Regions from separate parts of the Paenibacillus sp. FSL R10-2782 genome, predicted to be linked through region 2. Evidence: predicted binding sites of a transcription regulator. Region 2 holds the regulator's gene; each other region holds the start of a gene.

Region 1 (10,853 bases), 2.3 Mb from region 2:
GTCAAATTATTGTGGGTTGGTTGTCCAAATACCGGCTACTTTTAATTGAACCCGCGAAGGCAGCTTCAACGCCGCCAATGTCAGATCGGCCATATCCTGCGGCTGAAGCATGCGGTCCTCGTCGCCAATCGGCAAACCTGCATTTGCCGCCAGTTCCGTATTGACTGTGCTTGGAGTCAGCGCGGTAACGCGAATGTTGGATTTGCGAACCTCCTGCATCAGTGCCTCCGTGAAGCCCATCAAAGCAAACTTGGAGGCGCAATACGCCGAGCCTGTGGCAAAGCCTCGTTCCCCTGCTGTGGAGGATACATTAATAATGTTGCCGCTCTGCTGAGCAAGCATGCTGGGAAGAACCGCGTGTGTGACATAATAGGTTCCTAGCAAATTCACGCGGATCATGCGTTCCCACTCTTCCGGGTCCATGTCTGCGACTGTGCCGAATGTAGCAATTCCTGCATTGTTAATCAAAATATCGACAGCGCCCAAATCGTGCTCCAGCGAGGCTACGGCTGCAGCGGCCTGTACGCGATCAGATATATCAGCAACAGCGCTAACCACCTTCACGCCGTATGTACTCCCCAGTGAATCTTGCAGCTTTTGCAGGTCAGGTAGTGTGCGTGAGATTAATCCCAGGTTGACGCCTTCCTTGGCCAGGGCCTCGGCAATGGCTTTACCAATGCCTTTGGTAGCGCCTGTAATAATGGCTGTTTTATTTTTAAGTTCCATCCATTCTCCTCCTTATGGTATTCATAGTTGTGCATTTAAGCACATGGTTATATTATACTGATTTCATTTCCCCGAACCAAACTTCAACTCCAGTCAGGTCACGTAAGTTGCTTGGCTGCGATCTGAAGTGGGAAACTTCTTGTTATGGTCATGTTGGCTTATTTGGAAATAGCAATATTGCCCGAAGTCGTTTCGACCTTCATAACGTTCATACTACCGGGAACGGATTCGGGAGTATCTATACTTCCGAATTGGGAGCGAACATTATAAATACCTTTAAAATCAGGAGCCTGCTTAATCCTCACATCACCGGAGTGTGAATCAACTTTCAGGTTGGCTGCGGTACGTTGTGTGATATTCGTAATACCGGAGGTCAGGGAAACTTGACCATTGCCGCTATAATCCCGAATTGTGGCATCCCCTGAAGTGAGGTGCAATTCCATATCTGCTGTAACCTGACTAGCCATAAAACTGCCGGATGTTAACTTGGCGACCAAGCGGGTGCTTTGGAGATTTGAAATCTCGGCATTGCCTGAAGTGGCTGTGATGGTTGTGTTTTGAATGGAGGCATCCTGGAGTTTTACGCTCCCCGAATGTACATCTGCCTGTAGCCCTTTTAGGATCTCACCAGCGGGCATTTCTACCGTGATCGTTTGTTCCAAATCAGGAGAGATAGAGAAGAATGACAAGGAAAGGGCTGGCTCAGATTGGATAGAAAGCTTACCGTTCTCAATACGGGCATTATGAATCTGGTCGGCTACTTGCGTCTGAACTTCTCCACTCATGCGTATCGTGCCCTGCTCGCCGTAACCGGGAGCAAAGACAATAGAGACATCATCGGAGCTATTCACTTTAAGATCCTGTAGCTGTCCACGTGTGAATGTCCACTTTTTATCAATAGCTGTTATTTCCCGCATCGCTTGTTGGTTCCATGGAGCACCGTAGGCTACCATCCCGGCCACACCGATGATGATACATAGACCCGCTGCAACAAACCAGTTTTTACTCATGTTACTCGTTAGCTCCCCTCAGGGTAGTCTGATTCCATTTCCAGTATCGAACCGTACCTCTGACCAGAAGGTTCAGAAGGTAGCGTACTCCAGGCAGCAGCAATAGGCCAATCCCGGTCAACGTGATGGCAAAAAAGAATTTAGCGGGATAAAAGTTGCCGTTCAGCGCATAATCTGCGACAGCGAGAAGGGGGGCCACTATCAAGCTGACCGCTGTTGCGGCTAACGAAACCCATACTGCCCACAAAGAGGCTAAGACAGGAATGGAGATTAATAAATTGAGAAACAGCAGACCTAAGAAAGTAAATAGATTGCGTGCGAAGTTTCCCTGGCGAAGCGGAGGAGGGGAAGTATTCCAGGTTGCATTGGGATCATCCAGCGCTTCGCGAGCGATATCCTCGGGGTTGCCCAGTTCGATGGCAATTTCGGCCTCACTTTTTCCATTCACCAACCCATAGTCAAAATGCTGGCTTAAGTCACCAAGCAGCTCATTACGTTCCTCTGCGGGGAGAGGGGAGAGACGTTGCTCTACCTCTGTGAGAAACTGTTTTCTATTCATCGGAATTTCCTTCCTCCAGTAGGCTTGCGACATGATGGACAAATTCATTCCATTCCCGTGTAAGTATGCTCGTGTAATTGCTGCCTGCATCGGTCAGCCGATAATATTTACGTGGGGGTCCCTCGGTCGATTCCTGTAAATAAGTTGTACAGTATCCCTCTGATACCAGACGGCGAAGCAGCGGATATAAAGCTCCTTCGGCTACTTCGATATGACGGGAGACGGCCTGAGCCAGTTCGTAGCCGTAACGGTCCCTACGCCCAATTAAAACAAGAACGCACAGTTCCAGCACCCCTTTTTTGAATTGGATGTTCACATTCATGAGCGGTGCTCCCTTCCTGGATGTTATCATTGCTTCATAGGTGTCGTTTGGAGTATGGGGGGAGAAATGTGTGCTTGAGCATAAATGAATTCAGGTACTAATCATAAATCAGTAGTCAGGTATAATTTAACATCATGTACTGTTTAATGCAAGGTTCTAAAATTTTAAAAATAAATGTACGGGCTTATTTTAGGAGCTTTCTTTCGCTTTTAGAGTCAATAAGATAGCGAATGTTGTTGAAAAAAGTAGTTCTATTTAGAAAAACGCCGAATCTTGGGGAATTTGTGGAAAAGGGACCGCTTTAATTTCATTCTTAAGAATGTTAAATTGTAATATCAGCATGTTGCAACATTCGATTCCCAACGCTCGAAAGTACAATAGATATACGAACTAAACCGTTTCAATCTATATATGGCTGATTTGAAATCGCTTTTGGGATTGTTGCAAAATGCTCAAATAAAAGGATCCATAGAGTTGAAGATCATTTCTTGTGGAAAGGATGGGGCAAAGGATGAATTGGGAACGCTGGTATACGGAGCTGGATCAGGATGATGAGACTTGGGATGTATCAGAGGAAGTCGTGCTTCGGGGCACGGTACAACTCCATTTTTGCGGACAGGACTCGGAGGTGGAGATAGAGTTTATTGTTTCTGCCGATTCCGAGGAAGAAGCACAGGCCGTAAGAGAGCCTAAGCAGGAACAAAAAAAGACATGGGAGCAATATATGGCACATGGGTCAGACATTCATCCTCATGTGCTGGAAGCGATACACCATTACTATGTAGATGTAGTGGAAAAATACCGGAATGCTTATATCTCATGGGGAGAAGACCCGGATGAATATGCGCCTTATGTGGAACGCTTGGAACAACTGCTGGAACGGCTACAGCCCGTGTCTATACTGGTTCCTGACTCAAAGGAAGAGGATGAGCTGTATTTGAATTTTAGCTGTTCATGGGATAGAGAGCATGGCTTGGGTGTACATATGAAGCAGGGAACACCCGAGCATATTCAAGGGGCATACACATTATATGATTTGGAATAGAATCCCCTTCCGGCGTCGAGGGAAAAAGGGAGCCGGGAAGGGGAGGGTATAGAAATTAGCTGGATGCAGCCAACGAATCTCTGGCTGCTTGAGCGGCCAGCACCATTTGCCGCAATGCGGCGACGGATTCATCCTTGGTGCGGGTTTTCAAGCCGCAGTCTGGATTGACCCAAAATAAATCAGAAGGCAGTACGCGCAGGGCACGCTGTATCATACTCAGCATTTCAGACACATCGGGAATGCGCGGGCTATGGATATCATATACGCCCAGACCGATGCCCTTGTCGTACACCTGATCCTCAAAGCTGACAATCAGTTCACCGTGGCTACGCGAGGTTTCAATAGAAATGACGTCGGCATCCATATCGGAGATGGATTGGATCATATCCTGAAATTCGGAATAGCACATATGCGTATGGATTTGGGTGGCGGGATCAACGGTTGCTATTGTAACAAGGAAGGCTTGAACCGCCCACGCCAGATAGGCTTGCTGCTGTTCTTTTTTCAGTGGAAGCCCTTCACGGATCGCGGGTTCATCGACCTGAATCATGCCAATCCCCGCTTGTTCCAGTGCTTCTACCTCTGCCCGCAGGGCCAGTGCTAACTGTAAAGCAACCTGACTGCGAGGAATATCATTACGCTCGAAGGACCAATTCAAAATCGTTACCGGACCTGTCAGCATTCCTTTGACTGGCTTGGAGGTCAACGATTGGGCGAAGGCCGTTTCTTCCACGGTCATGGGTTGATCGAACGACACGTCTCCGTATATAATCGGAGGTTTAACACACCGGGAGCCGTAGGACTGCACCCACCCGTTTTGTGTAAAGGCAAAGCCTTTCAGCTTTTCGCCAAAAAATTCAACCATGTCTGTCCGCTCAAATTCCCCATGTACGAGCACATCAATGCCAATGTCCTCCTGAATATCAATCCACTCCTTGATTTGCTGCTGAATGAACGTCCGATACTGCTCAGCAGACCACTCCCCTTTGCGATAATGCAGACGGGCTTTGCGAACCTCGGCGGTTTGCGGAAAGCTGCCAATCGTCGTCGTAGGCAATGGAGGCAGCTTCAGCTTGTCCTGCTGGATCACACGACGCTCAGCGAAGGGAACGCTGCGTGACTGCGGCTCTTTCGCCAGTAGAGCCGCCATATCGGCAGCGGTCTGTACTCGTGCCGCTGAGCTGTTGAAGCGGGCTACCGCGTCCGCACTCTGCCCAAGCTTGGCAAGTGCCGAGGGTTCGCGTTTGCCAAGCGCAGCGGTCAAAGCTGCGATTTCTTCCAGCTTTTCATCAGCAAAGGCCAGCGCTTGCATCAGCTCCCGGTCCAGCTTGTGTTCGGCTTCCAGACTGACTGGCACATGCAGCAGACTGCATGATGGCTGCACGATGAGCTGCGCAGCAGTTGTTTGCTCCGCCAGTTGCCCAAGCAGCGCCGCCACGACGTTCAGATCGGAGCGCCATATATTACGCCCATCAATGACCCCAGCGGCTAGTGTTTTCCCTGCGGGGAAGCCATGGCGGAGTACCTGCTGAAGGTTTTCGCCATCATCATGCACAAAATCAAGACCTATTCCCTGTACCGGGAGCGTGGACAGGCGCTCATAATGATCCAGACTGCCAAAGTAGGTTTGCAGCACGATATTTAAGGATGGAGCCGCTTGGGCCAAAGCCTCATAGGCCTCCTGAATAATGTCCAAATCCTCTGCCGGGAATGAGGTGGTCAGGACAGGCTCATCCACCTGCACCCACTGAACGCCTTCCGCAGCCAGCTCAGACAGGACGCGGGTGTACAGTGGCAGGAAACTTCTCACGATGGCGGCCAAATCCTTGCGGTCATAGCCTTTGGACAGAGCAACGAACGAATAAGGACCGATCATGACGGGCTTACCCTCAATGCTCAGTTCCTGTTTCGCTTCACGATAAGCCTGCAACGGCTTATTCTCGGTGAACACCGGGGTTGCATTGGCCAATTCGGGCACGATGTAGTGATAGTTGGTATTCAGCCATTTGGTCATTTCACTGGCGGTGGCACCCTTTTGTCCACGGGCTATCCCGAAATAGATGGATAGGGGAACAGGTCCGTCGGGACGATAGTTGAACCGTTCCGGCACCAGACCGAACATCACGGATGTATCAAGCATGTGATCATAATAGGTAAAGTCTCCGACCGGAATTCGATCAATTCCCTTGTCACGCTGCTTGCTCAGATGCTCCAGCCGCAATCGTTTCATCTCGGTATGCAGCTCGCTCTCATCGATGCTGCCGTTCCAGAAGCGTTCCAGTGCTTTTTTCCATTCCCGGTTTCCGCCGATACGCGGATATCCCAGACTACTGCTGGTCAGGCCAGGCAATTCAGGCACTTGAGTAAATGACATGTACTTTTCCTCCTAGGCTGGTAGCCAGTTTATTTTTGCGTACAAAAAAAGACATTCCTCCCCGGGTGTAAAAATGAGTATGGGAAAGAATGTCTCCGTTATTTAAAAATAAAAATTCGGCGACTGCTCTTAACACCTCCCTATCTCCCGTAGGTACTTGCGATGTTGTTAAAATAGGCAGGTCTCCTGACTTACGGATCATGACTTTCAGCGCTCCTTCCCGGTCTTTGGACCAGTGGGTGTACCAACAGCTGAAAATTCCCCGTTTACAGTGGCGGGACCGCGCCGGACTTGCACCGGCTTCCCTTTTAAGCCTGAACTGAATAGAACAGGCACCTATCTCCAAGCTATGCGATTGTGGTATGACGAATATTTATGCACTCGTATACTTGTTCACCATCATAAGTGAAACTTGCGGGATACGCAATAGAAACTCCGTTTGAACCTGTAATGAAATGATTAAGTTCATGGAAGCTGATTCAAGGTTTATTAAAAGCGTTCTGATCATCAGTACGCTATTGGTGTCCCCGATCTGAAGCATCTTGAAGTACAGGCCTTCTCCATTACACACAAAAAAGACAAGCCCTCCCCATAGGGAATGGACTTGTCTTAGGGCATAACAGCTTATGCGAGTATAACATCGCCTTAGGCTAATGTAACTATAGATCCTGCCTGAATGCTGGCTTTCACATCCACCAGTCGTTGATTGCGGCTTCCCCGGAAGGGAAGGGTCAGATCCTTTTGCTGTTCTACAAAACGACCGTCCACAATCACATCACACAGCAGCGCCAGCTCCCGGCGTGCCTGATCCGTAAGCAGCTCCTCATAGCAAAAGCCCGTATAGGCCCACACGGTTCGGTCCGGGCAGGTTGCGCGGAAATTGCGCACAAACTGCGAGCATTCCGCTGCTGAGAAAAAAGGATCTCCGCCGCAAAGGGTTAACCCGTCCAGCAGTGGATTATCTGCGATGTCACGGATGACTTCCTGCTGCCGTTCAGGTGTGAACGGTTCACCTGCGCGGAAGCTCCATGACGAGGGATTGAAGCAGCCGGGGCAGGCATGGCGGCAACCGCTAATGAATACGACGGTACGCAGGCCATGCCCTTCGTTCAGAGATTCTGGAATGTAGCCGCACAAATTCACCGATGCTTCACCCGGTCACGCACCTCAGCCTGTTTCGCGGCGTTGAAGCGAACGGTATAATCACCTGTCAGATATCCCGTTACCCGGCGCAAACGCTGAAAATGCGTATGTTCTTCATCAGCACCGCATTGGGGACAGCTTGTCCCGATAATGCCCTCGTAGCCGCATTCTGTGCAGCGGTCTACCGGATGATTGATGGAGAAGTACCCAATGTTTTGATGGAGCGCGTATTGTACAATTTTAAGAAACGCCTCCGGGTTATTCCGCGCATTACCATCCAGCTCTATGTACGAAATCGCACCAGCGTTGCACAGATTATGAAATGGGGCTTCGAGGCTGATTTTACGGGCAGCCGGAAGCGTATAGTACACGGGAATATGAAAAGAATTCGTGTAGTATTCACGGTCATTCACACCGGGAATGACTCCGAAATCACGCTGATCCAGCAACGTGAATTTGCCGGATAGACCCTCGGCAGGCGTAGCGAACAGCGTAATATTAAGGTTATGCAATTCACTCATCCGGTCGCAGTAGACACGCATGGAAGCTATGATTCGCTCCGCCTCGCGGTATACAGCGTCATCCTCCCCGTGGTGTTTGCCGTACAGTGCCTTCATGCACTCAGCTAACCCGATGAACCCCATAGAAAGCGTACCGTGCTTTAGTACGCTTCCCACCTGTTCATCCGGCTCCAGCTCTTCTCCGCCTTCCCATACCCCTTCGCGCATCATAAAGTCTGAGGCTTTTGCCGGCTGGTTGGTCTGTATATGGTAGCGATGGATCAGTCCATCCACGGCAATGCGCATAACCTCTTCCAGTCTGGTATCAAAGCCATCCCGGTCAGGTACCTTGCGCTTGCCTGTGCAAATACCGTATTCAATGCCAAGACGCACCAGATTAATCGTATTGAATGAGAGATTACCCTTGCCGCTTTGACGGTTTCTGCCGAAACGGTCAGCAATGGTGCGGGTACGGCAGCCCATCGTCGCAATAATGGTATCCGGATCATCTGCGCGGTAATAGGGCAGGTTGAAGGTAGCATCCACATTAACGAAATTGGGATACATACGTTTGCTGGAGCACTCAACCGCCCGCAGGAACAAGTCATAGTTGATATCGCCTTCGGACTGATTAATTCCCTGTTTGCATTGGAAAATATGCTGTGGGAAAATAGGGGTTTCCCCGCTGCCCAAGCCACGGATAGTGGCCTCCAGCAATGACAGTGTAACAAGTCGCCCCTCAGCAGAAGTACACATTCCGTAATTCAGTGAGGTGAACGGAATTTGTCCACCTGCCCGACTGCTCATGGTATTCAGGTTATGAATAAGGGATTCAGCGGCCTGGCGGGTCTCCGTCTCCGTTTCTTCACGTGCGAATGCGTATGAACGAGGGCAGACCTCATGTAATAGACTGTTGGCTATATGTAATTCGTCATCAGGCATCGCCGATTCTATTTCTTCTCCGAACAGGCGCAATCCCTTGCGCAGATGCTTGCGGAAGGACCGGGCCACGTAAGGAGCAAGGTCCCAATCTATTTTATTGGCAGAGACACCTCCAAATTGGCTGTTTTGCTGAGACTGGAATATGATAGCCACCAGTGCCATAGCAGACATAATAGTTTGCGGGGTGCGCACAGAGCCGTTGCCTGTATTAAAGCCATCTCGCAGCAGGCGACCAAAAGGAATAAAGATACAGTTCGTAGTTCCGAGCGCATATTGGTCCAAATCGTGAACATACACATACCCGTGGTCGATCGCGTCTGTCAGTTCAGGCGGAAGCACACGTAGTCGCGCATACCACTTCGCGTACTCGGAGCCAAGCTTGCTCATTTTGCCACTGAACGATTCTCCATTCAAATTTGCATTCTCCCGCAGCATGTCCAGGTCTTGTGCTCCAATGACCCGCTCGCCGATGCTGTATAATTGATGTTCCTCCAACACCTTCATTGCAAAAACCTCCATATAGTAAAATATATATTATTCTCCAAAAACAATATATTGACGATATCGTGTACTAAACAATTGTTTCAGTCTATATATTGTATATATGGATGGATGGAGAGTATGTGATTATTGTCACGTTGATAGGGGAGGAGAACGACAAAAAAGTCAGATGAAAAGTCAGGAACACATTAACGAATACGCTCCTTGCTCTACACCTGACGAATGAATATTTGACGGAAAACAATAGGATGGCAATCCATTGGATCTAAGTATATTTTGTAATAAATTACGGGATCATTTAAAGCAGCTTTTTCAGTTGGGACACCCGACCTTGCGAGATATCGAGCATTTGAGCATATACCTTTTGTGGCAGGTTGGGATGTTCTTGAATCAGCTTTCGGAGCTTTTTTACCATTTCTCCTTGCTGTACTCTGGATTGTTTAGGCTGCGAGGTTGTATGCTTACGAACCGGCTTGGTATGTTCCTGAGCCTGGATGGCTTCGGTGCTGGTGGGGTGTACATTTTCCTCTGTCTTTAATACCTGAATGCAATCGGCGCAAATAAAGCTATCACGAAAATAAGTCAAATGATCAACTGCGCCGCAAAATTTGCAGGATACACCTGTATATTTCCTTAATACAAATCCTTCTTCATTCACGAAAAATTCGAGCGAATCACCAATATTGATATCCATCGTGGTGCGCATTTCCTTGGGAAGCACGATTCGCCCCAATTGATCCAGAGGCCGTGTCATTCCGGTATTTTTCATAAACCCTTCCTCCTTCGATTATATATCCTGATTATACCAAAAAATATTATTTTTTGCTTTGTTTATTGAAGAAAATATACATTTTTTTTAATTTGCACACTGCTACTAACCAGGCACATTGGCTAAAAGCTTCCTGAGTGGTTATGCAAGAAGACGCAGACGAAGCTACAATTCGTGATTGTACGCTCATGTCCTAACAAACATCCGATATCCACGCCATTGGCGACGCTGCTCTATCCAGTATTGAATGAAGAAACGGAGCCAAATGGTGAGCAGCGGCAATTGTTGCCGGGGTACTCCTTTTTCGCTATGATATATTAAAACGCTTTCATAACAGCCTTTTATGATATTTTAAATGGAGAGAAGGAGATGATGGATATGAGTCATGAAACAACGGATTTAGAATATTTTTTTCAAAATCCGAAGATTCATCTGGACGAGCGTGTATGGGATTTGGTGTCCCGCCTAACCTTGGAGGAAAAGATTGAATCTATGCTGCAATACCAGCCTGCCATTGAACGATTGGGAGTCGCCGCATACAAGCATGGTACGGAAGCAGCACATGGTATAGCCTGGTTAGGTGAGGCGACTTCCTTTCCACAGCCTGTGGGGTTGGCTTGTACGTGGGATACGGAACTGATGCGACAAGTCGGCTCGGTTATTTCAGATGAAGCGCGTGTATACTACCGCCGTGACCCGGCGCTAAACGGACTGACGTTATGGGCACCAACCGTAGATATGGAACGTGATCCGCGCTGGGGGCGTAATGAGGAAGCGTATGGAGAAGACCCGTATTTAACGGGAGAACTGGCGAAGGAATTGGTTAAAGGCATACAGGGCGATCATCCGATATATTTGAAAGCGGTTGCGACATTGAAACATTTCCTCGGAAACAATAACGAGGTGGACCGGGGAAGTGATTCCTCCAGCATAGACCCGCGAAACCTTCGTGAATACTATCT
Region 2 (10,853 bases):
ATAGAACCAGATAACGCAAGCGCCATACCCGACAACAACGTAATAAAAATCCGTGGCAGTCGGACGGAGAACAGAACAAACTCTTCTTTGAAGGTGCCTTGACCGAACAAAACAGGGATCAGCCTGTCAAACGATAATGAAGAATACCCGCAAGCCATGCTGGCTATAGCGGTTAGAACGATTAGCCCTAAACTGATGAGCAGAATCAGGCGTTGTTTTCGAACAAGGGCGGATAGGATCATAAGAAAGCTTTACCTCCTCTACGCACGACGAGCAGAAAGAAGGGCAAGCCCAGCATCGCCACGATGGCCGCCACCGGAGTCTCGTAAGGTGCATTAATCGTGCGCCCCAGCGTATCTGCAAGCAGCAAGAACGTAGCTCCTACAAAAATCGAGAAAGGCAGGATATACCGATAATCGGTACCAACCATTTTGCGGACGATGTGAGGAATCATCAGCCCCACAAATGCCATGTTTCCAACAAGCGCGACCGATGCGCCCGTAATCACAATAACAAGAACGAACAGGATGAATTTGATCCTTAACAGATTTTGCCCTAATCCTGCCGCCACCTCATCGCTCAGGCTGAGAATACTCAATTGGTTGGAGAGTATCAGAGCTGCCACAATTCCGATAAGGATCACTGGCGCAATGGCCTGTATTTGCCCCCATGTCGTTCCAATCAGGCCCCCGGCGGTCCACATGGATACGTCCTTTGAAATCTTGAAAGCGATGCTGACGCCATCCGAGATGGCATACAAAAACGCAGAGACAGCCGCTCCCGCCAGAACGATTCGGATCGGGGACAGGTGTCCTCGGCGCATTGAGCCAAGGACAATGACTAACACTGCTCCCAGAGCAGCACCGAGAAAGCAGGCAACCATGATACCGAAGTAGTTGATCCCGGGGATGAATACGAAAGCCAATGCGAGTGCCATATTGGCGCCGGAAGTCAGGCCCAGCAAGCCTGGATCAGCCAGTGGATTGCGGGTAACTCCCTGCATAATAGCACCGGACACAGCAAAAGCGGCACCAACCAGCATCGCCGCCAGCTCGCGGGGTAGCCGAATCTCACGCAGGATGAGAATCTTGTCATCCTTGGTACCCGAGGTGAGAGCAAGCCACAGGTCGTGGAGCGTCGTTTCCGCTGCACCGAATATCATTGAAATGATGAAACACAAAATGAGCGCCAGCACGCTGCCAAGAAGCTTATATGCAAAGGGAAAAGCATGTTGTTTAATCTTCATCGGACTCTCATCTCTTCTTTAATGAAATATGCGAAGAAACTGTTGGTTAACAAGTTCCTTCGCATCGGGTAAATTGGTTTACAACGAAAGACGAATCGTTGCCATGATTTGAATCGTAGGCGACCCTAAGCGTTGCAGTCCCGAAATAGGAATCAACTCTTACTGACCGAGAAAATGTTGAATGAAAAATTTCAATTGGTATTCCATACTCAGTGGATCGTTAAAGTAGAACGCCTTCGCGTCGGCCTCGAAGACACGTTGATTCTTGACAGCGGGAATATTCTTGTACGTTTCGGTATTCTGGAACGAATTATCCTCATCCGCGTTTTTACTAAAAATGACATAGTCACCTAGGTAATCTTTCATAACCTCCGTCGATAAGGCAAGATAGCCTTCTTTCTGGGTCGCCTCCTTGACTTTCTTCGGCATGGCGAGTCCGAACTCCTGATAGAGAATTTCGGTTCCGCGGCCAAAGTTATCGCCATAGACATAGAGTTGCTTATTGAATGTTTCGATAACGGAAACCGTCGCATCTGCACCGATTTTCGCCTTGATTTCTTTTCCGGCTTTTTGAGCACGGGCTGTAAAATCATCGGCCCAGGCTTGTGCTTCTTTTTCTTTATTCAACAATTTTCCGATTTCACGTTGCTGGGTTAAGAAATCCACCTTGCCATATGTATAAGTGACAGTAGGAGCGATTTGCTTAAATTTATCGACGTTCTTAATATCTGAAAGCCCGATAATAAGATCCGGATTCAACTCGATGATCTTCTCCAGACTTTCATCTGTAACCGCCTCGGCGCCTTCGAGCTTCTCTTCAAAATTCGGGTTGGTCTTGGACATTTCGTCCACACCGACCAGAGGCACACCGAGCGCCATAACGTTACCTGTTAAGAACCTGGTAAGCACAACGACGCGTTGTGGATGGGTCGGAACCTCCACGGGGCCATTCTCGGATTGGTAGACGAATGTGGTAGATTCCGATTTAGAGTCCGAAGCAGCCTCAGAGGACGAACTTTTACTATTCTGGGTATGGTTCGCTTGGTTTCCGCCACAAGCACTCAATACAACCACAAGTAAAAGTACCAGCGGAATAAAAAGCTTTTTCATAAAATAACTCTCTCCCTTTCAAAACGCTATGTTCAATGAGTCTTCATATCGTGCATGAGATGCTAATTTTAAACTTAGTATCTCTTTCATTGATTATGAAATTCATTCTCATTTGTATGAACTAATTATATGGAACCACTATGCGCCGAGCCATGCCTTTTTGTTTGGAAAATGACTTGGACTATTGGTTACTTGTAAATAAAGCTACCGCGCGTTGAAGCTGCAAACGAATAGAAACCGGATTGTAGGGCAACCATTCATCCAGGTCAAGCAGATGTACATTATTCCGCTGTACAGCGGGAAGGCTGCTCCAATAGGAGGACCTGAATATCTTTTCACTATGTGCGGTGGAGCCCTTCTCATCCGGAAACACAGCAACCAATAATTGAGACCCAGCATAAGCCGCAAGTTCGGATATCTCAATGGGAATAGAATGAAATTGATCCCCACGCTTCTTCATCTCCTGCCCAATCAATTCAGGAGGCCGTAGTCCAAGCGATTGATAGATAATATATCCGACATTTCTCGCTCCGTAAACGAGCAGCTTATCTGGCTTAATCACCAGAATCGTTATAATTTCATGAGCGACTGCGCATTGCTGGATCAGTGAACGGGCTGCCTGTTCTTCCTTTTCAAAAGCAGCCAGCCACTGCTCTGCCCGATCGCTCCGCTGAACAGCATGTGCAATACGACGCAGATGCTCTTTCCATCCCATTTCCATCCATGAAATTTCCACGATAGGCGCTACAACTCGCAAATGCTCAGGATTTAGCCCATATTGGTGCAAATGCTGTTTGGCTGCAATGATCAACTCAATGTTGGTATCGAGCAATACTGAGTTCACCTGTTCAGCAGAACAGTTCGTGCTTATAAACTTCATCGTTTGCGGTGGCTCCAGACCATTCGTCTTCACATATTCGCTGCTTTCCGAAATGGTGACAGCAGGTTCCAACCCAAGCAGCAACAGATGGCTGGCGTAAGGTATAAGCAATACAGCCACACGCTGGGATGATCCGCGGTTGTAGCTTGAAGGTGATGCTCCTGTATGCTGCTTAAAACGACGGCTTAGATAAAATTCATCCTTGTAACCTACCTTCATTGCAATTTCCCGGAGCGTGCCTGATCCGTTAATTAACAGCTCTTTGGCTCGATGAACGCGCAGCCGCGACAAATATTCGTTCGGGGAAAAACCGGTAAGCTGCTTAAGCTGGATAGAATAATGTGATCGGCTTACGCCTGCAATCGAGGCCAACTGCTCACGCGTTATTTTCTCGTTATAGTGATTTTCCAAATACGTAATGCTGTGTTCCATCGACGGCTGCTCACTGGCAGCATACTTGGCCTCCTGCTGTTTCAACAGTTGAAGAATGATTTGGTGAAAGATAATTTGATTCTGCACATGACGGGCTTCACTAGCAGGTAAACGATGGATATACAGCTCCTCCACATTAGCCACAATCGCAGGCTCATAATGGGAAAACTGAATATTGGCATTGGAGGCCACCTCGCTTTTCCGCATCATTGCGCCTGCGGGCAGAGCGCTCACCTGCTCAAGCGTACGGATTAAAAGTTTATAAGCATGAAGTGGTTGCTGGAGATTCGTAATTAAAGCGGCATGGCTATGCGCCGGGAGAAGGATGACGCTCCCTTCCACAAGCTCGTACATTTGGTCATGAATCCTGAGAATGCCTTTGCCGCTGGCAATCGCAATCAGCACGGTTACACTCTCATGAATCTTGTACATCGGAAAATTAGAGGTGCTGTACAGCGAATGGATGCTGTCAGCAGTATATAAAGGAAAATGGGACTCTGCCCACTCCGAGACAACGTTATCCACAAGCAAAGCCTCCATTACAAAATATTGAGGAATGTCTTTCAGTCCTCTGCGTTGTATTAAGCAAAAAAGTCCAATTATATAGCATAAAAACGATATCTACACTATAAATGATCAAACCTTTTTCATGCTACTGCTATTCTCCAAATTCCACATCTTATGCAGATCATGTATTTCGCAAGAGTATACTATGCTCATGCTACCCCACCTTGGATTTTTACAATACAGTCCTCAGTTTAGCCGCTGTAATCCATAAAATCAGGTCATATTGTTAAGAAAACCTCTTTGTTGTAGTAATTCTTTCGTACAGTTCCACAGTTTATTTTGCATAGCAATATCTCCACCGGGGTGTACAGGTACAATCGAATGTCCGGTTCCGACATTAAAATACCCTCCTGTAACTGCCTGGTACTGCGGATCCACAATTAAACGAGTCATAATATCAGCTCCTCTGCGTGGATCACCAATATGAAAAAAATTCAATAAACGCTCAAGCATTGATGCAAACCAGAGCTCACGTCCGAGACCAGTAACATTAAACCCCGGATTCAGAGCGTTAACACTGACCCCCGTACCAGTCCATTGACGTGCCAGTTCACCCGTAAACATAATGTTAAACAGCTTGGTTTTTCCATAAATTTCAGACGAGCCTCTGGCAGTAAAAGGGGCTATATTGGTCAAATCCTCAGGGAGCTCAAGCTCGCCATGATTGCGTGAAGCCTCAGAGGCAACATTGACAATTCTGGCGCTTCCTGCATTTTTCAAGGAATGCTGTAAGGCGTGCGTCAATAACCACGGTGCTAAATAGTTCACAGCCATCATTTCTGCTAATCCCTCGGAGGTTACCCGTTGTTCGAATGCATGCAATCCTGCATTATTCAAAAGCACATCTATTTTGGGGTATGCAGTTGAAATCTCGTTTCCCATACGTCTGACATCTTTCATTAAAGATAGATCCCCTAAAAAATAGTCTACTTTTGTTGAGGGCCTCATACCTTTAATAATTTCTTTAGTAGCTTCAGCGCGATCCCTGCTCCTGGCTGTCAGGACAAGATGAGTACCACGTTTAGCCAATTCAATCGCAACGAGTTGCCCCAAACCACTTGTTGCGCCAGTTATTACAACAATCGGATTAGCCGTCATATTGATTCTCCTTTGTGCAGAAATAGTCATTGTCAATGTAATGGGCCGTTCATTGCTTTGCTCCGTTAGACCCGTCTTAAGTTTTGACATTCAGTTGGCGTGACTATATACTTGATATAAATCAACTATATTACTTTGATTGATATATGTCAATTAATTAACTTGAATGATTTAATTTATCAATTAAGGTTAGGTGAAATAGGATGAATGATGATCAACACAAAAATACGCAGAGAGGACAACTGGAGTTGGAACTCGGCGAGCAAATCAATGCGCTCATAAGCGCCTCACATGCGCTAAATGTCAAAACTGCAGCACGTTTTGACCCTTCAATACAACCTGCGGGTTTCCATATTATCCGTTGGCTGTACTCATATGGGCCAACAAGCGCCACTATGCTGGCGGAATCAACAGCTATGGATCGCAGTTCGGTTAGCCGTCTCGTCAAACAACTTGAGCTTTTGGGTTATGTGAAAAGGGAAGCCTCCCCTGATGATCGTCGAGGAATACTTCTATCCCTCACTGAGCTTGGACAACAAAAGACGATTGATGCTCTAAAAGAGAAAGAATTTGTATTTTACGAACACATTTCAAGATGGGACGATGAACAACTTGAACATTTTATCGGAATGCTCAGGGACTTTAACGGATTTGATCACCAGTAACAAGTTCATAGGTTGATGACTGCCTTTCTTAAAAGCATGGAGTAAAACTAAAATAAACGTCGTGTCCTGATTAGAGAGAACATGGCGTTTATTTTTCATCAAGAAATATAGAGCCTCCTGTGACCAAACGTGTGACCACGAAGGAAAACAAAGCTAAATTCAAAACAAAAAAACGGCATTTCTGCCGTTTTTCTAAAGGATGGACTCTCAGGGACTCGAACCCTGGACCAATTGATTAAGAGTCAACTGCTCTACCAACTGAGCTAAGAGTCCATATTATTATGGTGGAGCCTAGGGGGATCGAACCCCTGACCTCATCGCTGCCAGCGATGCGCTCTCCCAGCTGAGCTAAGGCCCCATTTTATGTAATTTCAATCATCTGTTTCAAGCGACTCCTATATCATATAAAATTATTACCCCTGTGTCAATACTTTTATAAAAAATTTATAATTCCCCTTCCTCCATCAACCAAAGATACAGTCAGCGATCTAGTCGCTGGCTGCATCTTTGGATAAAAGTGTTTTCAGTTCCTTCATAAACATGTTGATGTCTTTGAACTGCCGATATACGGACGCAAAGCGTACGTAGGCGACCTCATCAACAGGATAGAGCTGTTCCATGACCAGCTCGCCGATCTGCTGGCTGTCCACTTCAGTGGCGGCTGTGTTGCGGATAGCATTTTCCACCTGGGATACGATCATATCCAGCTGCTCGACTGATACAGGACGCTTCTCGCAGGCCCGAATGAGACCGCGCAGCATTTTATCACGGCTGAATTCTTCACGGCTGCCATCTTTTTTAATGACCATCAACGGAGTCTCCTCCACCATTTCAAAGGTGGTAAAACGCCTAGCACATTGCTCACATTCACGGCGGCGGCGGATGGACTTGTTGTCATTCGCGGGCCGCGAGTCCAGCACCTTTGTTCCATTGTAAGTACAGTACGGACATTTCATAAATTCATCACTTCCTTTTTCCAATAAATTCTCTATACTTTTTCGTAATAATTTTGTCAAAACGGTTCATAATATGTTTACCACGTCGCGAGGAGGTGAACAACAATGGCACAAGGAAACAATGGCAACTCCAACAACCTGGTAGTCAGCAAAGCCTCCGGCGCTCTGGAGCAAATGAAATATGAAATCGCTCAAGAGCTGGGTATCAGCATTCCTCAAGATGGATACCAAGGTAACATGACTTCCTATGAGAACGGTTCGATCGGGGGCTACATTACAAAACGCCTCGTAACGATCGCCGAACAACAATTGGCAGGTCAATACCAATAATCGTTGTAACGCAGAAGTAACAAGCAAAAGTGTACGGATGGGCTGCCAAACACAGTCTGTCCTGCACTTTTTTCATTTTAATGGAAAAAGGCCCATATTGTCATGATATATTTACATGCTGCCTCGTCACCCATTAAAACTGATTATAAATCTTCGTATACTGCCTGTAGTAGTATATAACCCGCTGTACATAATGTCGTGTCTCGCCAAAAGGGATTTGCTTAATGGATTCTTCTTTCCCATCCCATACGCCCTTATCTAGCCACTCCTGCACTTTACCGGGGCCTGCGTTGTAAGCTGCAACGATAGCTATGGGATTATTCTTAAATTTTACCGACAGGTTATGCACATACCAGGTTCCCAGCTCAATGTTGGTGCCGGGCTCGTGCTTGACGTTATCCAGCGGAACCTTTTGGATCTGGGTGCTGTCCATAATCCAATTCGCTGTATCAGGCATGATCTGCATGAGTCCCAGTGCACCTTTGTGCGACTGCTTGCTGGCCTTAAAATTCGTCTCAACACGGATAATGGACGCCACCAAAAACGGATCCACTTCATACGTCTGCGAGTATTGCCGGATCTCATCCTTATATTGAATCGGATAGAACCACGACATCCAGTTTGAATTAAAAAACAGAATCAAGACAAACCCAACAAACAAAGTCAGCAGGACTCTTTTTTTGCGCAAAATATTCATGCCAGTCCCTTTCGCTGCCAGAATTGATCAATTTGCTGTTTTGTTTCAGCCTGTGTTCCACTATTGTCGATGACGATATCGGCCAGGCTTCTTTTTTGTTCAATATCCATTTGCGCGGATAACCGAAGTCCGGCTTGTTCCTCGGTCAATCCATCTCTGAGCATCAGACGCTGGAGCTGCACATCGCGTGGTACGTATACCACCATAATTTCATCGTACAAGCTTTCCAGCCCTGACTCATACAGTAACGGGATATCCGCCAAAATAAGTTTGTCTGGATGTTCGCGTTCGTAAGATCCCATGCGCGTACGCATTTCCTCACGAATCGCAGGATGTGTAATATCGTTAAGCGCCTGCCTCTGAGCAGGGTCTTCAAATACAATCTCGCCCAGCTTTTTGCGGTGCAAAGTTCCATCACTGTTCATCACAGCTTGTCCAAAATGCTGTATGACCGCCATCAGCACCGGGTGCCCCGGAAGCATTACTTCCCGGGCAATGGCATCTGCGTCGATCAGCAGCGCACCCTTGGCGACCAGTAGAGCCGACACGGTGCTTTTACCGGTAGCAATACCTCCGGTTAATCCGATATTCATGCTCTTTCACCTCATAACAGCTTCAATATACCCATCATAATCAATAATAATGCCGGTAACACACCCAGCGCCTTCATAAATCGAAATGCCGATAGACAGAAACCTGTTTTCATACCTGCAATCAAAAATGTCCCGCTGAAAAATGCAATAGCCAGCGCGGTAGCGAGTGGCTGGAAGCCCAACATAGCTGCTCCCAATCCTGCACCGAACGCATCTACCGATAAAGCGATCCCTAACCAAATCGCCTCCGTAGCGGATATACTGCCTGAACGGTCCATATCTGCAGCAGACGGACTTCGGAGAATCCGAATAACGAGACCCCATTTGCGGAATTCCAAAGAAAATACAGTCCGTTCCTCTTGCACTTCTAAGGATTTCTCAGCCTCCAGAACATTTCTGCTCACAGGATCAGGATCATCAATCAAATCTTCCTTGCGATGCAGAGACTGATACAAAGAGTGACAGCCAATCCCAATCAGAATGACAGCGCCAAAAACCGTCGTATATACAGGAGACAGAACCTGGGACAATAATGCGCCTAGCTGCATGGATATGCCAATGACCAAACCTGAGCATACTGAAATGATAACAATGGACAGCAGTGGAATTTTCATTTTGCGTAGCCCATATGTAACACCGACTCCGAAACTGTCAAGACTTAGCGCAAATGCCAGCAGCAGCAGGGCTCCCCAATGATTAGCCACTCCAATTCCCCCCATTGCGAAGGAAGGGCCCTAAAGCAGCCGGAACCCTTCGCAGTATTGGTACTTGGAATCAATATATGAGAGGAATGGGCTTTGGGTGACTGTACCTGTTCAACGCAGGGGCTGACAGACCGGGCAATGATGTGTACCACGTCCGGCTACGACGGATTTTTCGATCAATGTACCACAGTGAACACAAGGCTTAACGCTACGTCCATAGATTTGCAATTGATGCTGAAAATCGCCCGCTTCACCCTGCCCGTTGACGAATGATTTGATGGACGAACCTCCGACCAGAATCGACGCGCTTAAAGTGGAGATAATAGCTTCGTGCAACACACGAAACTGGTTTTCATCCAAACTTTTGGCTGGCTGTGCCGGATGTATACCCGCCTTAAACAACGACTCATCCACATAAATATTCCCGATGCCTACAACATATGACTGGTTTAACAGGGCAGCCTTGATCGAGGTTGAACGGGTACCGACAGCGGCGCGAAGCGCCTCCGGCGTAAAGGATTCTTCCATCGGCTCCAAACCGAGCTTGTTCAGCGGCTTTTCCAGCAAATCCTGTCCTTCCGTAAATAAATGCATCGTGCCGAATTGGCGAACATCCTGATAGCGTAATTCCGTACCATCCGTAAAATGAAAGATAACGTGAGTATGCTTTTCCACAGGATCATTTTCCGAATACAGGCCATATCGCCCTTCCATTCTGAGATGGGAAACAAGCACCAGCCCGTCCAGCAGAATCCGCAAAAACTTCCCGCGTCTCTCCACTCCTATAATGCGATGATCAGCCAATTCCATAGCAAAAGCGTGTATATCATCAGGCCGCTGAATAATGCGCGGCAGATTCACGGTCACATGATCTATATGTTTATCGACGATAAGCTCGTTTAACGTTCGTTTAATCGTTTCTACTTCCGGTAATTCCGGCATGATGTCTTCACCTCACCCTATATTATAACGGAAGCAGCGTTAAATTGGGACTATCTACTCGTTGAAATAACCTATTTCGCTTCATACCAATTACTTCCATAGCTAACTTCCGCTTTGAGCGGTACAGACAGATTCAGCGCCGCTTCCATCGTAGCCGGGACAAGCTCTTTCATCGTTTCCATTTCCTCCGGCGGAACCTCGAAAACAAGCTCATCATGTACTTGAAGCAGCATACGACTGCGAAGATTACGGTCGCGAAGCGCCACATCCATCTGTACCATCGCCAGTTTGATAATATCGGCTGCGGTACCTTGAATCGGCGTATTCATTGCGGTACGCTCCGCGAACGAACGCAGGTTGAAGTTGCTGGCGTTAATCTCCGGCAAATAACGTCTGCGCTCCAGCAGCGTTTTTACGTATCCGTCCCGCTTCGCATCCTTCACAATATCATCCATGTAACGACGAACGCCCTGGAACACGTCAAAATATTGGTCAATAAAGCGAGCCGCTTCCTTGCGCGTAATATTTAGGTTTTGCGACAAACCGTAATCACTGATCCCGTAGACAATCCCGAAGTTAACCGCCTTGGCAGAACGCCGCATGTTAGAATCTACGGCTTCCGCAGGGATGCCG
Region 3 (10,853 bases), 190 kb from region 2:
GTCACGAGTGAAGTCAGAGATCTACTTGTAAATTACTCTTCATCGGGAGGAAACAAACATGCCAAATATTATTAAACCGCGGCCTAAACTGTATGTGATGGATAACGGACGAATGAGCATGGACAAGAACTGGATCATTGCGATGCATAACCCGGCTACGATTAACAATCCTAATGCGTCAACAGAATTCGCAGAATTCCCCATTTATACAGTATTGATCGACCATCCTGAGGGAAAGATTCTGTTTGATACAGCATGTAATCCGAACTCGATGGGCCGCGAAGGGCGTTGGGCCGAATCAACGCAATTGGCATCTCCTTGGGTGGCCAGTGAGGAATGTTACCTGCATAACCGGCTGGAGCAGTTGAACGTAAGACCCGAGGAAATTAGGTACGTCATTGCCTCTCATTTGCATTTGGACCACGCGGGGTGCCTGGAAATGTTCACGAACGCTACCATTATCGTACATGAGGATGAGTTGAACGGTGCGCTGCAGAGCTATGCCCGTAATGTAAAAGAAGGAGCTTATGTCTGGGCGGACATTGATGCATGGATCAAAAATCACTTGCAGTGGAAAACAATCAAACGCCATCAGGATAACCTGGAACTGGCTGAAGGCATCAAGGTCCTCAACTTTGGTAGCGGGCATGCTTGGGGGATGATAGGCTTGCATATTGAACTGCCGGAGACAGGGGGGATCATCCTCGCTTCGGATGCTATTTATTCAGCGGAAAGCTACGGTCCACCCGTCAAGCCGCCAGGCGTTATTTATGATCTGCTTGGTTACCGGGATACGGTGGAAAAAATCCGCACTCTGGCTGCACGGACGAATTCTCAAGTGTGGTTCGGTCATGATGCTATTCAATTCAAACAATTACGCAAATCAACCGAGGGATATTACGAATAAAATGTTCAATATGTCAGGTATCTACCCCAAAAGCCCGCAATCTCGCGGGCTTCTATGATTCGCTTGTCTGCAATCGCACCTGTAGTAAGAAGTTCGCACTTTGCAGAGAAAGTCCTTTGGCTAAGAGAAATAAGATGAGCGTAGTCCCTGTAATCTCACTCATAAAAAATTGAAGAAAGCTGACGGAATAAAATAACTTATGTGCTTTCATTATCGAGATTCCGTCGTTTGCTCCGCAGCCTTATACTCACTTCGTAAAATGCCCATTTGAATGATGTCATAGTATTGGCCTTCCCTGAACAGCTTTTGCCGCAGCCGACCTTCCTCCTTGAAGCCGCAGGCCAGATAGCAGCGATATGCACGCTCGTTGTATGCATAGACCTCCAGCTCCAGCCGATTCAGGTTCAGTGTATGAAATACAAATTTCTGTAATAGCCGGATCGCTTCACGTCCGTAGCCTTTGCCCAGGTTATCATCGCGCCCAATCACAATGCCGAGCGTGGCGTGCCGATTCAACCAGTTGATTTTAAATAAATCCAGTTGTCCAATATAGTCCAGTGTGTCTTTATGTGCAATAACAAAGCCCTTGATCTCGGAGTTACCATCGATCATCATCTGTACGTAGGCTTCGCTATTCGTCTGAGAATGAGGATAAGTAAAAACATCGCTCAAACCGCGTGTAATATCCGGGTCATTGACCCATTTTCGTATTTCCGGTATATCCTCCTGACGATACTCCCTCAATACGATGCGTTCCCCAATAATATGTGGCATAGTACATCTTCCCTTCGGTTATGTAATGGTATCTTAATATAGCATCAAACGACCCTGAATCCATAAATCCATTACCCATCATACGTATTCCCCCTACAGTAAAAGGTAGATTTACTGCTGTATCTCCTATTGACAAATCGTACATCTTCATCTCTCAAAACTCCAGTACATTTGTAAAATTCGCACGAAAAAAAAAGTTATTCTGCTTATCCCGCACCCCGCTTGGACTTGCCCCCAATCCTTGTGCCCAACCTTTTAAAAGTGATTGACCTCACCTATATATAGATATAAAATAGAAATCGTACTCTAAATATAGTGTGCAACGCGTATTTTACACATATATCTTGAAAATACAGATATGGAAGAACCGATATAAATAGGCGTGAAAATTTTGGCGAAGCACAGCCAGCAAGGGGTTGCAAATCTTTACAGGATTTCGAGCCTTGGGCAGATGCTGTTTTGCCAAATGTCAAGGAGGATGAATACAATGCTGATTGCCTATGATTCCAAGACCGGCAATGTAAAAAGATTTATCGGGAAGCTCAAGCTTCCGGCGGTCCAAATCCAGGAGCAAATGACTATAGAGGAACCATACGTACTCATTACATATACAACGGGGTTTGGACAGATACCTGAGAGGGTATCTTCCTTTTTGCAAAAAAATGCTCAAAACCTCGTGGGTGTAGCTGCCAGCGGCAACCGTAATTGGGGCGAGAGCTTTGCCAAAAGCGCGGATTTGATCTCCGACCATTACAACGTGCCTGTCATCAGTAAATTTGAATTATCCGGAACGTTCGGCGATGTAGAGCGTTTCAAACAGGGGGTGAGCCGAGTTGCGGCATATTGAACTGAACAACATGTTGATGAAACGCGATACAGATGGCTTTTTCCAATTGGAAAAGGACCAAGAGGCTGTAGACGAATTTATGAAGGAAGTCGAAGAACGGAGCTTGAAGTTTGCAGATACAGCGGCTCAAGTGCTCTACATGATTGAGAATGATTATTACGAAAATTTCTATAGTAGCTATACATCTGACGAAATTAAGGATATTTTCCATATCACTCATAGTTATCATTTTAAATTCCCTTCCTATATGGCAGCATCCAAGTTTTATACGGATTATGCAGTGAAAAGCAATGACCGTAAGGTTTATCTGGAGCACTATCCTGACCGGGTGGCGGTCGTCGCCCTGCATTTGGGACGCGGTAACGCCGATACAGCGCGCTTGTTGTCCCGCTCGATGATGGAGCAGCGTCTCCAGCCGGCAACACCAACCTTCCTGAATGCAGGCAAAAGCCGTCGTGGGGAATTGGTATCCTGCTTCCTGCTCGAAATGGACGACTCTCTCAACTCGATCAACTACGTGCTGAACACTTGCATGCAGTTGTCCAAAATCGGCGGCGGTGTCGCGGTCAACCTGTCGAAACTGCGGTCACGTGGCGAAGCGATTAAAGGTGTGGAGGGCGCGGCTAAAGGCATTATGCCTGTGCTGAAACTGATGGAGGACGGCTTCTCCTACGCGGATCAGATGGGTCAACGTAAAGGTTCCGGCGCTGCATACTACAACATTTTCGGTTGGGATGTACTGGAGTTCCTGGATAGTAAAAAAATCAATGCCGACGAAAGAGTACGCCTCAAGACACTCTCCATCGGACTGATTGTTCCGAACCGCTTTTATAAGCTGGCTCAGGATAATGAGCCGCTGCATGTATTCGCTCCTTATAGTGTGTACAAGGCTTACGGTACGCATCTGGACGATATGGATCTGGATGAAATGTACGATACATTGCTCGCTGACGACCGGGTGAAGAAAAAGGTTGCGATGAGCGCGCGTGACATGTTGACCAAAATTGCCATGATCCAGCTGGAATCCGGCTATCCATACATGATGAACAAAAGTAACGCGAATCAAGCACATGCCCTTAAAAACGTAGGTCAGGTTAAAATGTCGAACCTGTGCACAGAAATTTTCCAATTACAGGAAACCTCTGAAATTACAAATTACGGCCAACAGGATACAATCCGTCGGGATATCAGCTGTAATCTGGCTTCTCTCAACATTGTAAATGTGATGGAGCATGGCAAAATCCGCGAATCCGTTCACGAGGGAATGATTGCCCTGACCTCGGTCAGCGATATGACTCAAGTCGCAAACGCGCCGGGTGTTGCCAAGGCAAACCGTGAGATGCATTCTGTCGGTCTGGGTGTCATGAACCTGCACGGCTACCTTGCCAAGAACAAAATTGCTTATGAAAGCAACGAAGCGAAGGATTTTGTCCGTACCTTCTTTATGACGATGAACTATCACTCGCTGGAGAAGAGCATGGAGATCGCGCAAGCGGCCGGACAAAGCTTTTATGGCTTTGAGGAATCGGATTACGCGACTGGGGTGTATTTTGACCGTTATCTGAACACCGATTACCGTCCGACAACGGAACGCGTACAAGAGCTATTTGGCGGTATTTATATTCCTTCTCCAGAGGATTGGGACAAGCTGAAAGCAGATGTGCAGAAGAACGGCCTGTATCACGCGTACCGTATGGCGATTGCGCCGACGGCCAGCATTTCATATATTCAAAATGCGACGTCCAGCGTAATGCCTATCGTGGAACAAATTGAAACACGTACCTATGCGAACTCGACGACCTATTATCCAATGCCTTACTTGCAAAGAGATAATGTGTTCTTTTATAAATCCGCGTATCAAATGGATCAATTCAAAGTGCTTGACCTGATTGCAGAAATTCAGCCTCACGTGGATCAAGGAATTTCAACCGTGCTTCATGTGAACAGTGACGTGACTACACGCCAATTGGCACGTTGCTATCTGTATGCTGCTCACAAAGGACTCAAATCGTTGTACTACACACGTACCAAAAAGCTGTCTGTAGAAGAGTGCCTCACCTGCTCGGTCTAAGACCGTACTCATAAATTAACATTAGAAGTCCTCATATATATCGATGCTTTTCATTAGAAGCTGTATCCAGCGTGATGTTCTGCCCTTTATGGGTTGGGACACGGCCTCGCGGATGCAGCTTCCGTATGTCAAGCAAACGATGATTCGCCTATGTCATTTCGTTATGACTCTAGGAAATCTCGGAAGCTGAAGGGAGAATGCTAAACAATGACAGGTATACAAGCTGTAAACTGGAATCGCTCGGACGATGATTTTACACTGATGTTCTGGAATCAGAACATTATGCAATTTTGGACGGATGATGAAATTCCGCTGTCCGACGATAAAATGAGTTGGGTAACCCTCAGTGATATTGAAAAAGAAGCCTATATGAAAGTATTAGGCGGCTTAACGTTGCTGGATACGATTCAAGGCGGCGTAGGTATGCCGCAAATTATGGAGCATGTGGACGGGCTGCAACGCAAAGCTGTACTAAGCTTTATGGCGATGATGGAGCAAATTCATGCGAAGTCGTACAGCAGCATTTTTACAACCCTAGCTTCTACGGAAGAGATCGATGATATATTCCGTTGGGTAGAGGAAAATCCGTATCTTCAGACCAAGGCGGAAACCATTCGTCAGTATTATTTGAATATTCATGCACCAAAAGACTTGTATCTCGCTATGGCAGCGTCTGTGCTGTTAGAAAGCTATTTATTTTATAGCGGCTTCTTCTATCCTCTCTATCTGGCGGGTCAGGGCAAGATGACATGCAGCGGAGAAATTATCGACTTGATTTTACGGGACGAAAGTATTCACGGTGTTTATGTGGGTGTGCTGGCACAGGAGATTTATGCAGAGCTGGACGAGGAAGAGCAACGGGATCTGTACCAGACGCTGGTAGGGTTGCTGCGCTACTTGCACAATAACGAGGAACAATACACCGAGCAAATTTATGCTCCCATCGGGCTGGTGGACGATGTCAAAGTCTTTTTACGCTACAACGCCAATAAGGCTATGATGAACCTGGGCTTTGATCCACTGTTTGAAGAAGAAGAAGTCAATCCAATTGTAATCAACGGCATCAGCACTCACACCAAGCAGCATGATTTCTTTTCTAAAAAAGGAAACGGCTACGTGCGTGCAATGAATGTGGAGCCGCTGACTGATGATGATTTTAATTTTGGAGTGTAGGTAATTAGATCGTGTTAATTGTAGTAACGTAAATAGAGGATGGTTAGTTCATTATATGAACTAATCTCCTCTATTTTTTGTTTAAAAGAAATATTAACTATAGCTTTAAAGTTTTTCATTGGGAGTGGCGTTATGAGAGTACAAGAAGTAATTCTTAATGATGTTGGATGAGGTAGGAGTTTCAGTTGTTCCTGTAAAAGCAACAACACACTAAAGACTTATTGCTATGCATTAAAACAGTATTTCACTTAGCCCTCAACAGCGCGGTCCTCTTAGGCCGCGTCTTTTGCATTTATTTCCTCCATAACGAACGGCAAAATCAATATTACCCGGGTAATATTGATTTTTTATTTTTACCCGGGTATAATTGGTGAGGCAATCAGAGAGGAGGTCAGCATGAGTAATGCCCTAACGCACTTTTACTGCACGGCATTTTTGGGTGTGGGAGTCGTCGCCAGTGGTTCGTTACAGCACGTTGTTACTACAGTGAAGGATGCTCTGGATGACAGAGACCTCACACAGTTGCTTATATTTGACGATTCCACAGGGAAGCCAATAGATGTTGATTTTCGTGAGAAGACAGATGATGTGCTCAAACGATTAGGAGAACAGTTAGGTGACCTACCCGGTACGGAAGTGAATCACCAGCCTATACGGCGGGTCGGTCGACCCAAGCTGGGGGTTGTATCCGGTGAGGTTACGTTATTGCCACGGCATTGGGAATGGCTCAAGAGTCAACCTGGAGGGGCGTCGGTAACATTACGAAAACTCATTGATGAGGCTCGCCGTGCTGGAGAAAAACAGAGCAATATCCGAGAGTCACAAGAAGCAACATATAACTTCATGACAGCTATGGCCGGGAACTTCCATCAATACGAAGAAGCTCTGCGGGCACTGTATGCTGGTGATTTGGGTCGTTTTTACCACTTCATTGATGACTGGGCACCTGATATCAGAAACCATGTCAAAAAATTATCCGCTAATGCATTCCCTGAAGGGAACTTATGAATGAGAGCATATGGAGGCGTAAATATTTAAAAAAGGAACTACGAAAGGAGCCGCTATGAAAGAGTTTGAATCTATTCGTTACATCGAACCATCGCAACGCGCTGGCATGAGGTTTATGCAACGAGGCATTGAGGGCAGCATCGTCATGTTGAACCTGCTGCGTTTTCGTGATGTTGCCGATTACACAGCCAATCCCGAACTAACACCGGAGGTCCCAATCAGCGGTGCCGAAGCTTTCAACCGCTACATTGAGCACACCCTCCCATTTCTCCGTGAAAGCGGAGGTGAAGTGCTGTTTCTTGGCGATGGCGGAGAGTTTCTTATCGGACCCGAAGACGAAAGATGGGATCTTGTTATGCTGATCCGCCAGAGCAGCGCGCAGTCTTTTCTTGCTTTTTCAAGTCATCAAGACTACCTGGCTGGTATCGGGCATCGGACTGCAGCGGTCGAAGATTCACGCCTTCTGCCTATGACAGAATTTCCGATATCGAATTAATTGGAGGAGAAGACGATCATGAACATCCTGAAAGTAAACGGCATCAATTTGGCCTATGACAGTTTCGGTAACGAAAATGACGAGGCTATTATCCTAATCGCCGGGCTTGGAACCCAGATGATCCGATGGACGGTTTCGTTTTGTCGGATATTAGCAGCGCGGGGCTTTCGCGTGATTCGCTTTGACAATCGCGACGTAGGTTGCTCGACGCACTTTAGCCATTATCAGACGCTAGATTTTGACGCACTGGCGACTGCTCTCATGTCGGGACAGCGACCGGACATCCCTTACACTCTCGATGACATGTCCAACGACGCTATCGAACTGCTAAACGCCCTTTCAATTGACCAGGCACATTTCGTTGGCAGGTCGATGGGCGGAATGATCGCCCAGATTGCAGCCAGTGAATACCCTGAACGGGTTTTATCACTCACTTCCATCATGTCCAGTTCCGGTAATGCTGCCCTTCCGCAATCTTCCCCGGAAGTCATGGCGATGATGACTACACCGGCGCCGAACCCATTTGAGAATGAAGCAGGATTTTTGACGCACAGCCTCGCTTTTGCCAAACGCATCGCCGGCACCGGCTATCCGTTTGAAGAGGACGCTTATCGGGCGCTCATTCTGGAGGAAGTCCAGCGAGCCTACGATCCAGGCAGTGTCGGACGACAAATTGCTGCGATCGCTGTCTCCGGTGACCGACGTCCGCGGCTGGCGACCATAAAAGTACCAGCACTTGTCATTCATGGGGTGGACGATCCCCTGTTCGTCCCAGCATGTGGCGAGGACACGGCTTCTGCCATCCCGGGCGCCGAGCTAATGTTGGTTGACGGCATGGGACACGATCTGCCGCACCAACTGTACAAAGTAATCGCTGATGGCATAGAGCGAACAGCTCGTCGCAATTAACACGTGCTTCCTGAATAGCAACCAGCCGGAGTCCCGCGGTGTCCAATGGGGCTGAGTAGGCCCAGGGACGCATCGCTAATCAATTTGCACCCTTGGCGCATACGACCCGGGTGGAAGCGGCGGTTCTCTTGGAACGGTTGTTAAAGCAGTTCCATTTCATCCATTAACGGGGCTTCCTGACAGAGACTCCATTTGAACGTATATGTAGAAATGATCGAATAAGCACCGGTTCATGATAACATCGTGAGCCGGTGCTTTTTCTGTGGGGATTTTTCCAAACAGACGATGGTCAGATTCAGAAATGAATTATTCAAGTAACGGGAAACGATAGTTAAACATACAGGGTTCCACATTGTTTTTTTTAACGGTCATGAGTGCTTTTATCTTGCCGTTTAATCATTCGTTTGAATCCATCGTTTTTTATTTGGCTTTGCCCATTTTTTTAGGATGGCTGGCGTTACTTTTATGGTCAGGGTTCGGCTCGATTTTCAAAAGTTCTTTGCTAAACATGACAAGTCATTTCGATTAATTATGTGTTTGTTGTTGATATACTCAGCGATAAGTATTTTTATTTAAAACTAACGAGGGGATAAATCCTTTCTCCTTGTGTCCCACCAGGCCAGAACCGCCATTCAGGATAGCGATGGTCATACTTGTCTGCATATGGCTGCATATCATCACGATCAACCGGAAATCATTCGCCTGTTAATGGAGAAACCTCTTGAACGAGGATTCATACAAAAAACAGCCAGATCGCCAAGGTAGCGAAATCAGGCCGTTTTCCATTGTTTAAGGCCGACCCTCCGTGAAAATTTGAAAGGTAATACCAAACTTGTCTGTTACATTCCCATAAGCAGGACTAAAATGGGTTTCTTGCAAAGCCATCCCCACCTGTCCCCCTTGCTGGAGAGCGTCAAACATTTTTTGGGATTGCTCGACACTGTCGGTGGTAATACAGATGCTCACCTGATTCCCGCTGTTAAACGGCGAACCAGGAAAGGTGTCGGAAAACATAAGCTCCGTCTCACCGACTTTGAGAGTGGCATGTCCCACACGTTCCTTGACCTCTGCGGGAATGGGGAATTCCGGATTTTCAGGCATTTCACCGAAGGTTTGGATAAAAAGCAGTTGGGCATCCAATGCCTTTTCATAAAATTCGATTGCTTCTTTTGCATTTCCATCCATCGTGATGTAAGGAATCAAACGTTTTGACATTTTCAACACAACTCCTTCATTTTTAAAGCTATCCTGTCATTTCACCTGTATTATATGCAAAAAGTGTTAAGAAAACAGAGTTGTTTGTTATCTTTCTTCTACCGATACGCCAAGCTGCTCCAGTTCTTTCGTCATTCCTCCTTCTTAAATTTTTCAAGCTTCGCCTGCTTAATCACCTGCCGAATGAACGGCCCTTTGGCCTCGGTATACGCTTGACGATCATATTTGAACTGCTGCACCAATTCTTTTTTCAGAGCATCATACCCCGACAAGCTCTCCGGGTGCGTTTTTAAGTAATTCCGAAACAATAGATGGTTCACCCAGTGCTCCCCTTGATACTTGTAAATATGTAAATGATGGGTTCCTACTCCCCATTCTCCACGACGAAAAAAAGCTCTCTCCGGAAAATCAGGCTTATGTACATATTCATACTGAATACGAAGCAAGCGCTCCCGATGTTCGGACTGAACCCTTGCCAAATCTTCTACCCCAACCATAATATCAATAATCGCCTTGGCTCCAAGGCCAGGAACGGATGTGCTCCCAATATGCTCTATGCCCATACTAATATCTCCGAGAGTCTCTGCGATTTTTGTCCGCTCATATGAATACTCTTTTACCCACTGCGGGTCATATTGCGATATCTCCACATGCGAGGACATCACGAACACGCCTCCCTTCATTGGTAGCAAAAAAAGGTATACCCAATATTCATAGAATGTTCTCTCTTAGTATATCATTTTCAAAATCACTTTTTCCATAATTATGGTACATTAAATCGGAAGTAACTTGTGAACGAACAGACAGGATGTCTGTTTCTTTTACAAATGAATCAATTGTCTAATAAAATGTAAAAAGCCTTCTGACCGCATTAGACGCAAATCAGAAGGCTTTCTTACATTTTATCAGTCTCACTCGATAACAAAACAAAGCATACTAACCTACTCTATTGCGGCTTCTCAATCACAATCAGACAGGTGCTATCCGGCAGGGGAACAGGCTGACCCTGCTCATCGGTAAATTCAATACGCCCGGCCAGCGCTTCCGCATAGCCCTCCTGCAGATAATGACGGCTCTCCCGGATTATTGCCTGCGATCCAAGCGTGCGACGAATACACTCTTCATACTGTGAAGGGGTAAAATACCCAAACTGCTCCTGCACTTCATGCACATAGGCTTCCGCTCCCCACGTGTAGGTGTACAGAAATTCCATCGCATCGTTCACAGGCAAAATAGCCTCATGCTCACTCACACGCTCGACTTCAATGTGGCGACCTGCAAAATCCTCGGCATATCGCAGCAACCATTCCATTCCGTCCGGCTCCAGGAACCGGATTCGTCTGCGCTGTTCTGCCGGTTCGGTCATAATGCCGTCACGGATAATGATACGTCCGCCCGGTGCCAGCACATGATAGGCGCTTTGCAAAGCAGCCTCCACCGTATGCAGATTGAA

The links. Region 2 encodes NrdR, which represses ribonucleotide reductase genes. Its sites were predicted from a motif close to AACACNATATATNGTGTT; they were not measured.
Region 1: NST83_RS23590 (anaerobic ribonucleoside triphosphate reductase) is a predicted target of NrdR. The motif match lies at 9,207-9,224, and genes of this name have one in related genera.
Region 3: nrdI (class Ib ribonucleoside-diphosphate reductase assembly flavoprotein NrdI) is a predicted target of NrdR. The motif match lies at 1,984-2,001, and genes of this name have one in related genera.

Annotation. Positions count from the first base shown of each region.
Region 1 is NZ_CP151951.1:5,173,114-5,183,966, reverse strand. It holds gene NST83_RS23630 (3-ketoacyl-ACP reductase) at 7-726, opposite strand; gene NST83_RS23625 (DUF4097 family beta strand repeat-containing protein) at 885-1,736, opposite strand; gene NST83_RS23620 (DUF1700 domain-containing protein) at 1,738-2,295, opposite strand; gene NST83_RS23615 (PadR family transcriptional regulator) at 2,288-2,617, opposite strand; gene NST83_RS23610 (hypothetical protein) at 3,129-3,662, shown strand; gene metE (5-methyltetrahydropteroyltriglutamate--homocysteine S-methyltransferase) at 3,718-6,036, opposite strand; gene NST83_RS23600 (hypothetical protein) at 6,014-6,238, opposite strand; cobalamin riboswitch at 6,195-6,391, opposite strand; gene nrdG (anaerobic ribonucleoside-triphosphate reductase activating protein) at 6,682-7,179, opposite strand; gene NST83_RS23590 (anaerobic ribonucleoside triphosphate reductase) at 7,176-9,125, opposite strand; gene NST83_RS23585 (AbrB/MazE/SpoVT family DNA-binding domain-containing protein) at 9,421-9,891, opposite strand; gene NST83_RS23580 (glycoside hydrolase family 3 C-terminal domain-containing protein) at 10,270-10,853, shown strand, end outside.
Region 2 is NZ_CP151951.1:1,835,763-1,846,615, reverse strand. It holds gene NST83_RS08585 (iron ABC transporter permease) at 1-242, opposite strand, end outside; gene NST83_RS08580 (iron ABC transporter permease) at 239-1,246, opposite strand; gene NST83_RS08575 (iron-hydroxamate ABC transporter substrate-binding protein) at 1,406-2,356, opposite strand; gene NST83_RS08570 (helix-turn-helix domain-containing protein) at 2,538-4,193, opposite strand; gene NST83_RS08565 (SDR family NAD(P)-dependent oxidoreductase) at 4,449-5,333, opposite strand; gene NST83_RS08560 (MarR family winged helix-turn-helix transcriptional regulator) at 5,537-5,998, shown strand; tRNA gene NST83_RS08555 (tRNA-Lys) at 6,199-6,271, opposite strand; tRNA gene NST83_RS08550 (tRNA-Ala) at 6,281-6,356, opposite strand; gene nrdR (transcriptional regulator NrdR) at 6,487-6,954, opposite strand; gene NST83_RS08540 (alpha/beta-type small acid-soluble spore protein) at 7,060-7,284, shown strand; gene NST83_RS08535 (lytic transglycosylase domain-containing protein) at 7,418-7,981, opposite strand; gene coaE (dephospho-CoA kinase) at 7,978-8,574, opposite strand; gene ytaF (sporulation membrane protein YtaF) at 8,586-9,278, opposite strand; gene mutM (DNA-formamidopyrimidine glycosylase) at 9,390-10,220, opposite strand; gene polA (DNA polymerase I) at 10,292-10,853, opposite strand, start outside.
Region 3 is NZ_CP151951.1:2,026,400-2,037,252, reverse strand. It holds gene NST83_RS09495 (N-acyl homoserine lactonase family protein) at 59-907, shown strand; gene NST83_RS09490 (GNAT family protein) at 1,118-1,681, opposite strand; gene nrdI (class Ib ribonucleoside-diphosphate reductase assembly flavoprotein NrdI) at 2,169-2,528, shown strand; gene nrdE (class 1b ribonucleoside-diphosphate reductase subunit alpha) at 2,515-4,599, shown strand; gene nrdF (class 1b ribonucleoside-diphosphate reductase subunit beta) at 4,807-5,772, shown strand; gene NST83_RS09470 (DUF2239 family protein) at 6,169-6,780, shown strand; gene NST83_RS09465 (DUF1330 domain-containing protein) at 6,836-7,276, shown strand; gene NST83_RS09460 (alpha/beta hydrolase) at 7,295-8,185, shown strand; gene NST83_RS09455 (ankyrin repeat domain-containing protein) at 8,792-8,950, shown strand; gene NST83_RS09450 (VOC family protein) at 8,975-9,400, opposite strand; gene NST83_RS09445 (GrpB family protein) at 9,532-10,062, opposite strand; gene NST83_RS09440 (class I SAM-dependent methyltransferase) at 10,347-10,853, opposite strand, start outside.